Linked DNA regions of Tahibacter amnicola. The protein of the gene in region 2 interacts with the protein of the main gene of each other region in a pairwise test. Links are inferred from orthologs where the notes say so. Each region holds a gene or a part of one and is shown on either strand. Other genes may lie near its edges. The genes, in order: ndk and N4264_RS05825.

Evidence for each region.
Region 1: the proteins of N4264_RS05825 (region 2) and ndk interact in binary tests that used the Escherichia coli proteins (3 or more experiments, as listed by UniProt). The link is inferred for Tahibacter amnicola from one-to-one orthologs.

Annotation. Positions count from the first base shown.
Region 1 is NZ_CP104694.1:4,566,057-4,572,060, forward strand. What follows is about bases 1,583-4,366. They hold ndk (nucleoside-diphosphate kinase), read right to left. Parts: upstream 3,296-4,366; coding sequence 2,870-3,295; downstream 1,583-2,869. Other genes in these bases: pilW (type IV pilus biogenesis/stability protein PilW), read right to left, coding at 1,583-1,756; rlmN (dual-specificity RNA methyltransferase RlmN), read right to left, coding at 1,746-2,882; N4264_RS17865 (TetR/AcrR family transcriptional regulator), read left to right, coding at 3,684-4,304. Outside these bases: N4264_RS17845 (helix-turn-helix domain-containing protein), read right to left, coding at 1-854; more of pilW, read right to left, coding at 998-1,582; N4264_RS17870 (3-hydroxyacyl-CoA dehydrogenase/enoyl-CoA hydratase family protein), read left to right, coding at 4,427-6,004. UniProt on the Escherichia coli protein: Major role in the synthesis of nucleoside triphosphates other than ATP. The ATP gamma phosphate is transferred to the NDP beta phosphate via a ping-pong mechanism, using a phosphorylated active-site intermediate.
Region 2 is NZ_CP104694.1:1,390,062-1,396,118, forward strand. Bases 1,282-4,118 are described here. They hold N4264_RS05825 (5-formyltetrahydrofolate cyclo-ligase), read right to left. Parts: upstream 3,085-4,118; coding sequence 2,479-3,084; downstream 1,282-2,478. Other genes in these bases: rpiA (ribose-5-phosphate isomerase RpiA), read right to left, coding at 1,299-1,943; N4264_RS05820 (EVE domain-containing protein), read right to left, coding at 1,992-2,444; N4264_RS05835 (cell division protein ZapA), read right to left, coding at 3,420-3,716; N4264_RS05840 (TIGR02449 family protein), read right to left, coding at 3,724-3,948; N4264_RS05845 (EAL domain-containing protein), read right to left, coding at 3,994-4,118. Also shown: N4264_RS05805 (valine--tRNA ligase), read right to left, coding at 1-18; N4264_RS05810 (cyclic nucleotide-binding domain-containing protein), read left to right, coding at 195-1,265; more of N4264_RS05845, read right to left, coding at 4,119-6,057. UniProt on the Escherichia coli protein: Involved in the removal of 5-formyltetrahydrofolate.

The DNA.
Region 1 (6,004 bases), 3.2 Mb from region 2 along the record:
CTGGCGTCCTTGAGCTTGAGCTGAACCCGGTGGCTGCCAGCTGGCGCAGCCGGCATCGGCTCGTGCTTTATGGAAGGAACCATCGAGGCCATCAGCGGCGACTCGACGCGCGGCGATGGCTGCGCGGGCGCCGCCGACTCAGCGGCAGGCGGCACGGTATCCACCATCGACGTGGCCGGCGGAGCAGCCTCCGCGGTGCTGGGGGCATCGAGCGGCACAGTCGCACCCGGCGTCGGACCGGGGGTCGTCACAACCGGTTGTTCCACGCGGGCGGGTTTGTCGTCCAGCGGCGCCAGACGCGCAAGGTTCTGCTCGAACCGGCCATGGCTGGCCAGCCACACGGCTGGCGCGACGATCAGGCCGGTCAGCACGACATAGACGGCGGGAACCGAATACCGTTCGTATAGATAGCGAGAGCGCGAGATCCGGCCAGTGGCCACGAGGGCCGGCTGGTTCTGCCCCCGGTCACGCAGCAGGCTGTCGACGTCGGTCGTCGGAACGCCGAGCAGGCGGGCGTAGCTGGCGAGGTAGCCACGCAGGTACACGTCGTGTTCGATGCGCTCGAAATCGCCACGCTCCAGCGTCGCAAGCACGCGCTGCGGCAGGCGCAATTTCAACGCGGCTTCGTCGACGGTCCAGCCGCGGGCTTCACGCGCGGCGCGCAGGCGCGAGCCAAGGCTGGGAGCAACTTCCACCGAGGTGGTCGATGCCGGCATGACGAACAACTCGCGACCGTGGTCGACGTCGCGGGGATCTTCCGGCGAGGCAGGCTCGTTGCTCTGCACATCTACGGCCAGGGACATATCGCTTGCCACATCGTCACTGCGGTTGTCGTCGTGCGGGTTGGCGGTCATCGGCAACGATTCTTCGGCGAGGTCGAGAGGGAGTTGGCTGGCTGGGCCAACTGGGGCTGGTTCAGGGCTCGCGTGCAGTGGGCTTGCTGGCGGATCGTTGGCGGAGGCCGCGGTGCCAGCTTGCTTGGGTTTACTCCGTCGTTTCATGACGGAGTGCTCGATTCGAGTTCTCTGGCCTGGGTCGAATCCGGGAACTCGGTCTTGAGGCGTTTGGTATATTCGTTGGCTTCACGCGTATTTCCCAGTTTCTCCTCGATGTCGCGCCCCAGCAGCAGCGCATCGGGACTGGCCTGCCCCAGCGCATCGAATCGCTGCAGGAAGGCCCGGGCACGCAGGTAGTCATTTTTCTGGAACAGCACGCGCGCCAGCTGGTACAGCGCCTCGGCATTGGTCGGGTTGATCTCCAGCGCCTTGCGGAACTGCTGCTCCGCCGGATCAAGGCGCTCACCCTGGAGGTAGCAGGTTCCTGCGTTGGTGCGCGCGACGTCGGGCGTCTTGTAGAACGGATCGGCCAGCGCCTTTTCGAAGTAGCGCGCCGCGTCATCCAGCTTGCCCGAACGGCACAGAAAGGCGCCGTAGTTGTTGTTCACGGCGCCCAGCTTGGGCGACAACTCGGACGCCCGGCGATAGTGCTGCTCGGCCCGTTTCGGGTCGTTGATGCGCTCGTACAGGACGGCGATCACGGTGTGCGCGTTGGTATTGGACGCATCGTATTCGAGCGCCTTCTGCAGTTTTTCCAACGCGAGTTCGAGCTTGCCCTGTTCCAGGTAGCGCTGGCCGAGGCTGACGTTGACCTCTGCCGCAGCGCGTGCTTTCTCCGCCGACTTGGACCGGGACCCCGCCGCCGACGCATCGACGGCAAGCATGGTCAGGAGGAGCGCCAGGGCGAACTTACGCGGCATCAGCCTGCCCTTTTTCCAGCGAGCGCCGGAATTCGGCCTGGCGGCGCGTGCGGTCGAGCACCTGGCCCTTCAGCTGGCCACAGGCAGCATCGATGTCGTCGCCGCGCGTGCGGCGAACCGTGGTCAGTACCCCAGCGTCGAGCAGGATCTTCTGGAACGAGCGAATGACGGCTTCATCGGAGCGCTCGAAACGCGTGCCGGTGAAGGGATTAAAAGGAATCAGGTTGACCTTGGACGGCACCTTGCGCATCAGCTTGACCAGCTGTCGCGCGTGCTCGGGTTTGTCGTTCACGTCCTTGAGCATGGTGTATTCGAACGTGATCGACGTGCGCGGACGGCGCGCGGCGTAGCGCTGGCAGGACGCCAGCAGCTCGGCAATCGGGTACTTCTTGTTGAGCGGCACCAGCTCGGTGCGCAGCTCGTCATTGGGGGCATGCAGCGACACCGCGAGCGAGACGTCGCTCTCTTCGCTCAGCCGGTCGATCATCGGAACGAGGCCTGCCGTGGACAGCGTGACGCGCTTGTTGGCAAGGCCGAATCCGAGGTCATCGCGCATGACGCTCATGGCGCGCACGACGTTGTCGAAATTGAGCAGCGGCTCACCCATGCCCATCATGACGACATTGGTGAGCTTGCGCTGGTGGTGCGGCACATTGCCCAGGTGCTTGGCGGCAACCCAGACCTGGCCGACGATCTCGGCCGTCGACAGGTTGCGGTTGAAGCCCTGGGTGGCCGTGGAACAGAACTGGCAGTTGAGGCCGCAGCCCACCTGGGAGGAGACGCACAGCGTGCCGCGCGTCGCCTCGGGGATGAAGACGGTCTCGATGGCGTTGCCGCCATCCATGCCGATCAGCCACTTGTGGGTGGCATCGGAGGACTGCTTCTCGAAGAGGGTCTTGGGCGGCACGATGTCGACGGCGGCGCTGAGCTTGTCGCGCAGCGCCTTGCCGACATCGGTCATTCCACCGAAGTCGGTGACATGACGGTGATACATCCATTTCATCACCTGGTCGGCCCGGTAGGGCTTCTCGCCGAGGGACGCAAAGAGTTCTCGCAGTCCCTTGCGATCAAAATCGAACAGGTTGGGTTTCACCGTCGTCACCAGTACATCCCTCAACGCGGGCAGAGCTCAGTGGTGGAGAAGAAGTAGGCGATCTCGACCGCGGCCGTTTCGGCAGCGTCGGAACCGTGCACCGCGTTTGCGTCGATCGAGTCAGCGAAATCGGCGCGGATGGTGCCGGCTTCGGCCTTCTTCGGATCGGTGGCGCCCATCAGGTCGCGGTTCTTGAGAACGGCGTTCTCGCCTTCGAGGGCCTGGATCATCACCGGGCCGGAGATCATGAATTCAACCAGGGCATTGAAGAACGGACGCTCGCGGTGCACCGCGTAGAAGCCCTCGGCTTCCTTGCGCGACAGCTGCTTCATTTTCGCGGCGACGACCTTGAGGCCGGCCTTCTCGAAACGCGAGTAGATCTCGCCGATCACGTTCTTGGCGACGGCATCGGGCTTGATGATGGACAGGGTGCGCTCCAGCGCCATGTCAAATACTCCAAATTGTAAGAAAATCGAATCCCGGCACCGCGCGCGATGGTAGCACCAAACTCACGCAGAAATACGGGGTTAGCGGACAATATCCTTTTGAATTCTAGCTGATCCGGGGCCGGTATGCAGCTATCGGCATAAGCCGGTCCGAACGGGCCTCGGCCGGGACCGGGCCACGGCCGCCGAATGACCGCTCCCGCCCCGGCCAACGGCGGTTCACGCCCTTGTCCGGCAGTCTTGCAGCCCCCCACAGTGCTCGCGTCCGCCGTTTGACCCGGTCGGGTCCGTTTCGTAGCATTCAAACGCTCGTTTTACCTACGATCCGACGCGGACCAGCACCTGGCCGGGCACCAGGCAGCCCCACCGACCGGACAGCAAGGATTTCATGAACACGCAGCATTTCTCCACCAAGGAACGCATCCTCGGCGCCGCCGAGCAGCTGTTCGCCCAGCACGGATTCGCCGGAGCGTCGCTGCGCCAGGTCACCGCCGCAGCCAACGTCAACCTTGCAGCGGTCAATTATCACTTCGGATCGAAAGAAAATCTTATCAACGAAGTGTTCCGGCGACGCCTTGACGAGCTCAACAGCCACCGGATGCACGCGCTGGAACAAGCGGCCCAGCGCCCGGAAGCCGACCTGGAAGACCTCCTCGCCGCGTTCATCCGTCCGGCCCTGGACCTCTCTCTCGACCGCGGTGGCGGTGGCGCTTTCGTCCGCCTGCTGGCCAGGGCCTACGCGGAGCACAACGACGCCCTGCGCAAGTTCCTGTCCGACAACTACGGCTACGTCCTCAAGCGATTCCATTCGGCCTTCGCCCAGCGCCTGCCCAACCTGGACAAGGAAGAGCTGTACTGGCGCCTGGATATCGTCGCCGGCGCATTGACCTACGCCATGGCCGATTTTGGCGTGATCAAGCGCAAGACCGGCGTGACCGAACAGCAGCATCGCGAGCGTGCGGTCGAACACCTGATCCGCTTCGCCGCCGCCGGCCTGCGCGCCCCCTGACCTACCCGCTTCCCGCACCGGAGCTGAGCCGCCGGTGGATGGAAAACCGAGCAATAACTCGGGCGGCCGCGGCCTAGAGTCGTGGCCCGCTTGTCTACCCAATCCCTGCCATCGAGGTCTACATGAGCTTCAAACCGCTACGCATCCGCAAGGCTGCGGTGCTCGGCGCCGGCGTCATGGGCGCACAGATTGCCGCGCACCTGACTAACGCCGATGTCGAAACCGTGTTGTTCGACCTGCCCGCCAAGGAAGGCGACAAGAGCGGTATTGCCCAGAAGGCCATCGCCAACCTCGCCAAGCTTTCCCCCACCCCGCTCGCGGACAAGTCACGCCAGGCCGCGATTGTTCCGGCCAACTACGACGAACACCTGGATCTGCTGCGCGGCTGCGACCTGGTGATCGAGGCGATTGCCGAACGGATGGACTGGAAGCTCGACCTCTACAAGAAGATCGCGCCCTACCTGCCGGAAAACGCGGTCGTCGCCAGCAACACTTCCGGCCTGTCGATCAACGCATTGGCCGAAGCGCTGCCCGAATCGCTGCGCCCCCGTTTCACCGGCGTGCATTTCTTCAACCCGCCGCGCTACATGCACCTGGTCGAGCTGATCCCCAACCGTTCCACGGACAGCGAGATCCTCGCCGGCCTCGAGGCCTTCCTGACCACCACCGTCGGCAAAGGCGTGGTGTATGCCAAGGACACTCCGAACTTCATCGGCAACCGCATCGGCGTGTTTTCCATCCTCGCCACGATGCACCACACCCAGCAGTTCGGCCTGGGCTTCGATGCGGTGGACGCCCTGACCGGCCCCGCCATCGGCCGCCCCAAGAGCGCGACTTACCGCACGGCCGACGTGGTCGGCCTGGACACCATGGCCCATGTCATCAAGACCATGGCCGACACGCTGCCGGAAGACCCCTGGCACCGCTACTTCCAGGCACCGGCATGGCTCTCGGCGCTGATCCAGAAGGGTGCGCTCGGCCAGAAGACCGGCGCCGGCGTGTTCCGCAAGGTCGGCAAGGACATCGTCGTGCTGGACCTTGCCAGGCAGGACTACCGCGCCGCCGACCAGGCTGCGTCCGAGGAAGTCGCCGGCATCCTCGCCATCAAAGACCCGAGCGAGAAATTCGCCAAGCTGCGGGCCAGCGCCGATCCGCAGGCCCAGTTCCTCTGGGCCGTGTTCCGCGACCTGTTCCATTACACCGCGTTCCACCTGGCTGACATCGCCGACACCGCGCGCGACGTCGACTTCGCCATCCGCTGGGGCTATGGCTGGCAGCTGGGCCCGTTCGAAACCTGGCAGGCGGCCGGCTGGCAGCAGGTCGCCCACTGGATCGCCGAAGACATCGCCGCCGGAAAGGCCATGAGCAACGCCCCGCTGCCCGCCTGGGTACTGGACGGTCGCAAAGGCGTCCATGGCAAGGACGGCTCGTTCTCGGCCAGCCAGAACAAGGCCCTGCCGCGTTCGTCGCATCCGGTCTACCAGCGCCAGCATTTCCCGGATCCGATCCTGGGCGAGCAGTTCGAGCAGGGCACCACGGTCTTCGAAAACGATGGCCTGCGCCTGTGGCACCTGGGCGACGACGTCGGCATCGTGTCGTTCAAGACCAAGATGAACACGGTCAACGATTTCGTCCTGGACGGCCTGCAACAGGCCGTGGACGAAGCCGAGCGCCGCTTCAAGGGCCTGGTGCTGTGGCAG
Region 2 (6,057 bases):
CTTGTCCATGACGTAAATGACCTCGGCCCGGACACTGCGCACCCGGGCGGCAAACGGAAAGGAATGGGCCGATTGTAGCGGGGCGGGGGGCGTGGGCCCAAACCCGCCCGTCCGGCTCGGCAGGACGCCGCTATTCCAAGGCCCCGCGGGGCGCCGCTACACTCGGGTCGACGAGGCTGCCGATGGGGGATCGCATGAGCGTCAATACCACCGATCTGGCCAAGCTCTATCCGCTGGACTCCCTGCGTCCGGAAAACCTCGAGCAGCTGGCGCGCGAGGCGGCGAGCGAGGAATTCGGAAAAGGCGCCGTGCTGTTTACCGCCGGCGAGACTGACGAGCAGACGATCTTCGTACTGGCCGGCCGGATCCGCGGCGACTACCCCGACGGCAAGATCAAGGAAACCGACGCGGCCACACTGCAGGGCCGTTACGCCCTGGGCGACATGCAGCCGCGCCGTTTCACGGCCACCGTGACCTCCATCAGTGCCACGATCGTGCGGCTGGACCGGCGCTACATGGAAAAGATCATCTGCTGGGACCAGCTTTCCAGGGCCGAAAACTTCAAGCACTACGATCCCGCGCCCGAGGCCAACCGTTGGGTGTTCCGCCTGCTCCAGTCGCGAGTGATGCACAAGTTGCCGACGGCCGGCATCGAACGCATGTTCCAGCGCTTCGAGCAGGTGGATGTCCGCGCCGGCGAAGTGATCGTGCGCGAGGGAGAGGAGGCGGACTACTTCTACGTCATCAAGGATGGGGCCGCGTCGGTCTCGAAAAGCCTGGAAACCGGCGATTCCGTCGTGGCCTACCTGGTGCGCGGCGACAGCTTCGGCGAGGACGCCCTGCTGGCCAACACTGTGCGCAACGCGACCGTCACCATGATCAAGGACGGAAAGCTCATGCGCCTGGCCAAGCGGGGATTCGACGAGGTCATGAAGCCGCCCGCGGTGGACTGGCTCACGCCCGGCAAAGCCTCGATCATGGCCCGCCAGGGCGCTGTCGTGCTGGACGTGCGCATGCCCGAGGAGTTCCAGCAGCGTGCGATCAAGGGGGCGATCAATACACCCTTGTATACCTTTCGCGAAACCGTGGCCGAGTTCGACCGCGGCAAGAAATACGTGATCTATTGCAACACCGGCGAGCGCAGCGCGGCGGCGGCGTTCATCATGTCCAAGATGGGATTTGACGCCTACGCCCTTCAGGGCGGCATCTCCGGCATGATCAAGCAGATCGACCGCAAGCCGGAAGCGCAGGCCAAGGTCGACTGAAGCGCGGCCGCAGCGGCGGCCGCGCGGTACCGCTTACTGCATCAGCTGGTCGCCGATCAGCACCACGTCGGCCGGCCGGGCGGCGAACAGCCCGACACACACCACGCCGACGATCTGGTTCAGATCCCGCTCGAGCGCGACCGGGTCGAGGATCGTGAGGTTGTGCACGTCCAGCACCCAGTTGCCGTTGTCGGTCACCACGCCTTCGCGCCACACCGGCTGGCCGCCGCGCTTGACCAGTTCCCGCGCCACGTAGCTGCGTGCCATCGGGATGACCTCGACCGGCAGCGGGAACTTGCCGAGTACGTCCACGCGCTTGGCCGGGTCGATCATGCAGACGAACCGGTCGGAGGCCGCGGCGATAATCTTCTCGCGCGTGAGTGCGGCGCCACCGCCCTTGATCAGGCGCCGGTGCGGATCGCATTCGTCGGCGCCGTCCACGTAGAGCGGTACCGTGCCGACGCTGTTGAGGTCCACGACGCGGATGCCGCGCTCCTTGAGCAGTTCCGTCGAACGCTCGGAGCTGGAGACGGCGCAGTCGATGCGGTCGGCCATCTTGCCCAGTTCATCGATGAAATAGGCGACGGTCGACCCGGTGCCCACGCCGACGACGCTGCCGTCCTCGACATAGGTGATGGCTTTCTGCGCGGCCAGGCGCTTCTGTTCTTCGCGGTTCATGGGGGGCTCTGTGAAGTGTTTGGAGGTGAGGCGGGTGGCGTATCGGCACTATTCCAGCGCGAGGATGAAGTCCCATTCGGATTTGGCGACCGGCATCACCGACAGGCGGTTGCCGCGCTTGACCAGGGCCAGGTCTTCCAGTTCGCCGTGCGTCTTGAGTTCGGCCAGCGTCACGGTGCGGCGCAGCTTGCGTTCGAAGGCCACGTCGACCATGAGCCAGCGCGGCTCCTCGCGCGTGCTGGCGGCGTCGTAGTAGTCGCTGGCGGCGTCGAACTGGGTCGGGTCCGGATAGGCCGCCGAGGCGATCCGGGCAATGCCCACGACGCCCGGTTCATCGCAATTGGAGTGGTAGAACAGCACGCCGTCGCCGACTTTCATCCCGTCGCGCATGAAATTGCGCGCCTGGTAGTTTCGTACACCGTTCCACGGTTCCACTTTTTTCTTCGCCAGCGCGTCGATGGAAAACTCGTCCGGTTCGGATTTCATCAGCCAGTAGCGCATGGGTACTCCGCAATCGTGTGAAGGCAGGCAGCCGTTACTGCGGCGCCTCGCAGGAAATCAGTTCGGATTCGGTGGCGATGAAGTCGAGCTTGACGTCCCAGGGGGCCTCGTCGAGGGCGTCGACTTCCTGGAAGGCATAGCCCACGCCGACCAGCAGCGGTTCGGTCGGCCGGTCCTGCCCGTGCAGGAAGGCGAAACTCGTATCGTAGAAGCCGCCGCCGTAACCCAGGCGATTGCCGCGACGATCGAACGCCAGCAGGGGCACCAGCACGAGCTGGATAGCGGCCGGGTCGACCAGCTGGGCGGTTTCGGCCGCCGGTTCCGGGATGCCGAACCGGTTCGGGACGATGGCGGTGTCGTTGCGGTACGGGGCGAAGCGCAGCTGGCGGCGTGCACCGGCGATCGGCAGATAGAACTGCCTGCCGCGGCGCCAGGCGTCCGCGACGACCAGATGCAGCGACAGCTCGCCATTGACGGCGAAATAGCCGGCGATGTGCTGGTCGATGGTCAGCTCGGGAAGCTGCCGCAGCTGGGTCATCAGTCCCTGGGCGGCCTGGATGCGGGCACCGGCGCCCAGGCGGGCGCGTTCCTCGCGCATGCGGGCGCGCAGGGCATGTCGCTCCGGGCTGATCTCGGTCATGCGGCACGACTCTAGTGGGGCAGGGCTCCACGCGCGCCGGAATACGGTCGGCGGAGCGTCCAGCCCTGCATCCCGCATACTGCTCCGCACGCGCCAGGAGCGGCGTGCAGGGCGGCGGGAGACACGGCTGTCAGGAGAGGAGGACGTCCTCCGCCACGCCGATGCGCACTTAACGACCTTGAACCCCAGTAACAGGTGGGACAGCTCGCGAGATCTCAGGCTTTCCGCTCATGACGGACTTGCACACCGACCTCAGCACCGCAAACCCGGGGTAGTCGATTAGGAACAAGGCAAATGTTTGATGCGCTGTCGTACGCGGCAGAGAACGACGGCGCCTATTTTACGGATGCACTGAGCACACCTTCAAGCTTGTGTTTCAGGGCCTGCACGTGCTGTGCCACATCACTGGCATCGGTGGCACCCTGTTGCTTGAGATTGATCAGTTCGTGCGTGATGTTAAGCGCGGCTAACACGGCGATGCGATCCAGGCCCGGCGCGCGGATGGCATTGCGGACTTCACGCATCTTCCCGTCCAGGTAGGCCGCGGCGGCGATCAGGCCGGGACGCTCCTCCGCGGTGCAGGCGATGAGGAATTCGCGATCGAGAATGCTGACCGAGACCGGGTCGCTCATGGAATCCTCAGGCGTTCTGTTCCAGCGATTTCAGCCGCGCGATCATGGCCTCGACCCGGATGCGCGCCTGTTCGTTCTTCGATAGCAGGACGGCTCGTTCGTTGGCCAGCTGTTCCTGGCTCTGGCGCAGGCTGCGGTTTTCTTCCGTCAGACGCTGGCACAGCTCGACCAGGCGGTCGATGCGGGCGCTGATTTCGCGGAGATCCGCGAGGGTGGAGTCGGAACCGGACATGGCTGGAATATAGCAGAGCCCCGGGTGCTGGCAATGACGACGCCTTCACTGGCCGGCGGGTGCACCGGAAGCCTGGCTGGCGGTGGTCGTACCGGTGCGCCGCGCCGTCAGGAACTCCAGGCAGCGCTCGGCCGGCAAGGGCAATGACAGGAGATTGCCCTGGATCTCGTCGCAGCCCTGCTCGCGCAGGTAATCCAGTTGCTCGGAGGTTTCCACGCCCTCGGCGATCACATTCAGCCCGAGCGAGTGGGCCATGGTGATGATGGTGGCAGTGATGGCCTCGTCGTCCGGGTCGGAGGTGATGTCGCCGACGAACTCCTTGTCGATCTTGAGCGTATCGATCGGCAGGCGCTTGAGGTAGGCCAGCGAGGAATAACCTGTTCCGAAGTCGTCGATTGCCAGCGAGACACCGACGGACTTGAGCTCGTTGAGCGTACGCACCGATTGCTCGGCGTTCTCCATGATCGTGCTCTCGGTCAGTTCCAGCTCAATCTGGTTGGGCACGATATCGTGCTCGGCGAGGATGTCGCACAGGCGCCGCGTCAGCTCGCCGCGCAGCAGCTGCAGCACGGAAACGTTGACAGCCATCACCACATCGCGGATGCCGTGATCCCGCCACGCGGCGAGGGTGGCGCAGGCGCGGTCGAGTACGAAGTCGCCGATGTCGATGATCAGGCCGGCCTCTTCCGCCAGCGGAATGAACAGGGCCGGGGAAACCTCGCCGAGGTCTTCGCTACGCCAGCGGATCAGGGCTTCCACGCCGACGATGCGCGAATCGGCCAGCGCCATCTTGGGCTGGAACACGAGGCGGAATTCGCCGCGTTCCAGTCCCTTGCGCAGGGCGCCGATGATGGTGGCGCGGCGGCGCGCCGCGGCGTCCATGTCCGACGTGTATACTTTGTATGTGTTGCGCCCGGCTTCCTTGGCCTGGTACATGGCCGTGTCGGCGTACTTGAGCAGGTCCGTGGGCACCTGGCCGTGGTCCGGGTACAGGCTGATGCCGATCGACGGGGAGATCACCACTTCCTGGCCCGCATCCAGCTCCAGCGGATGGGCGAACGCTTCCAGGAGTTTCGCGGCGACGTGTTCGGCCTCGACGCCGTCGCGCACATCTTCCAGCACCACGGTGAATTCATCGCCGCCCAGGCGTGCCACGGTATCCGTGTCGCGCACGTGCGAGCGCAGGCGGGAGCCGGCGGCCTTGAGCATCCGATCCCCGGCCGCGTGACCCATGGAATCGTTGACATGCTTGAAGCGGTCCAGGTCCAGGAACAGCACGGCGACGCGCCGGCCGTGGCGCCGTGCGCGCATGATGGCGTGGCCCAGGCGTTCGCCCAGGAGGGTGCGGTTGGGCAGGCCCGTCAGGGTGTCGTAGTTGGCCAGGTAGCGCAGCTCCTGCTCGGCACGCTTGCGGTCGGTGATATCCGACAGCACGCCGACGAAGTGCGTGCGCGTGCCGTGGGCATCGCGCACTTCGGCCAGTTCCAGCCAGCTGAGAAATTCCTCGCCGTCTTTGCGCCGCTGCCACAGTTCGCCGCGCCAGTGGCCCGTCTGGCTGAGCGTTTCGCGCATCTGCTCGTAGACCTCCGGCGCGTGCTGCGGCGAATTGAGGATGGCCGCGTTGCGGCCCGCGACTTCCTCTTCGCGGTAGCCGGTCATGCGCGTGAAGGCGAGATTGACCGAGGTGAAGTGGTAGTCCAGGTCGGTCACCGTGACCGCCTCGGTCATGTTGCGGATCACTTCTGCAGCGATGCGGCGTTCGCGATCGGCCAGGCGCGTGGCCGTGATATCGCGCGCGGTACCACAGATGCGCATCGGCTGGCCTTCACTGTCGCGCTCGACGATCTTGCCGCGCGACAGTACCCAGACCCATTCGCCGTTGGCGTTGGCGATGCGGTGCTCGGACTCGAAATGATCGCTCACGCCGCTGATGTGGTCAGCCAGGGTGCGGTCGACCCGGCTCAGATCGTCCGGGTGCACGGCAAAATTGCGCCAGTCGTCCGCGGAAACGGTTTCTTCGGCGGTCTTGCCCAGGAGTTCGTCGGCGCCGAACCGGTACAGGCGGCCCTGGCGCATGTCGAAATCCCAGAACTCGTCGCCCGAACCCCA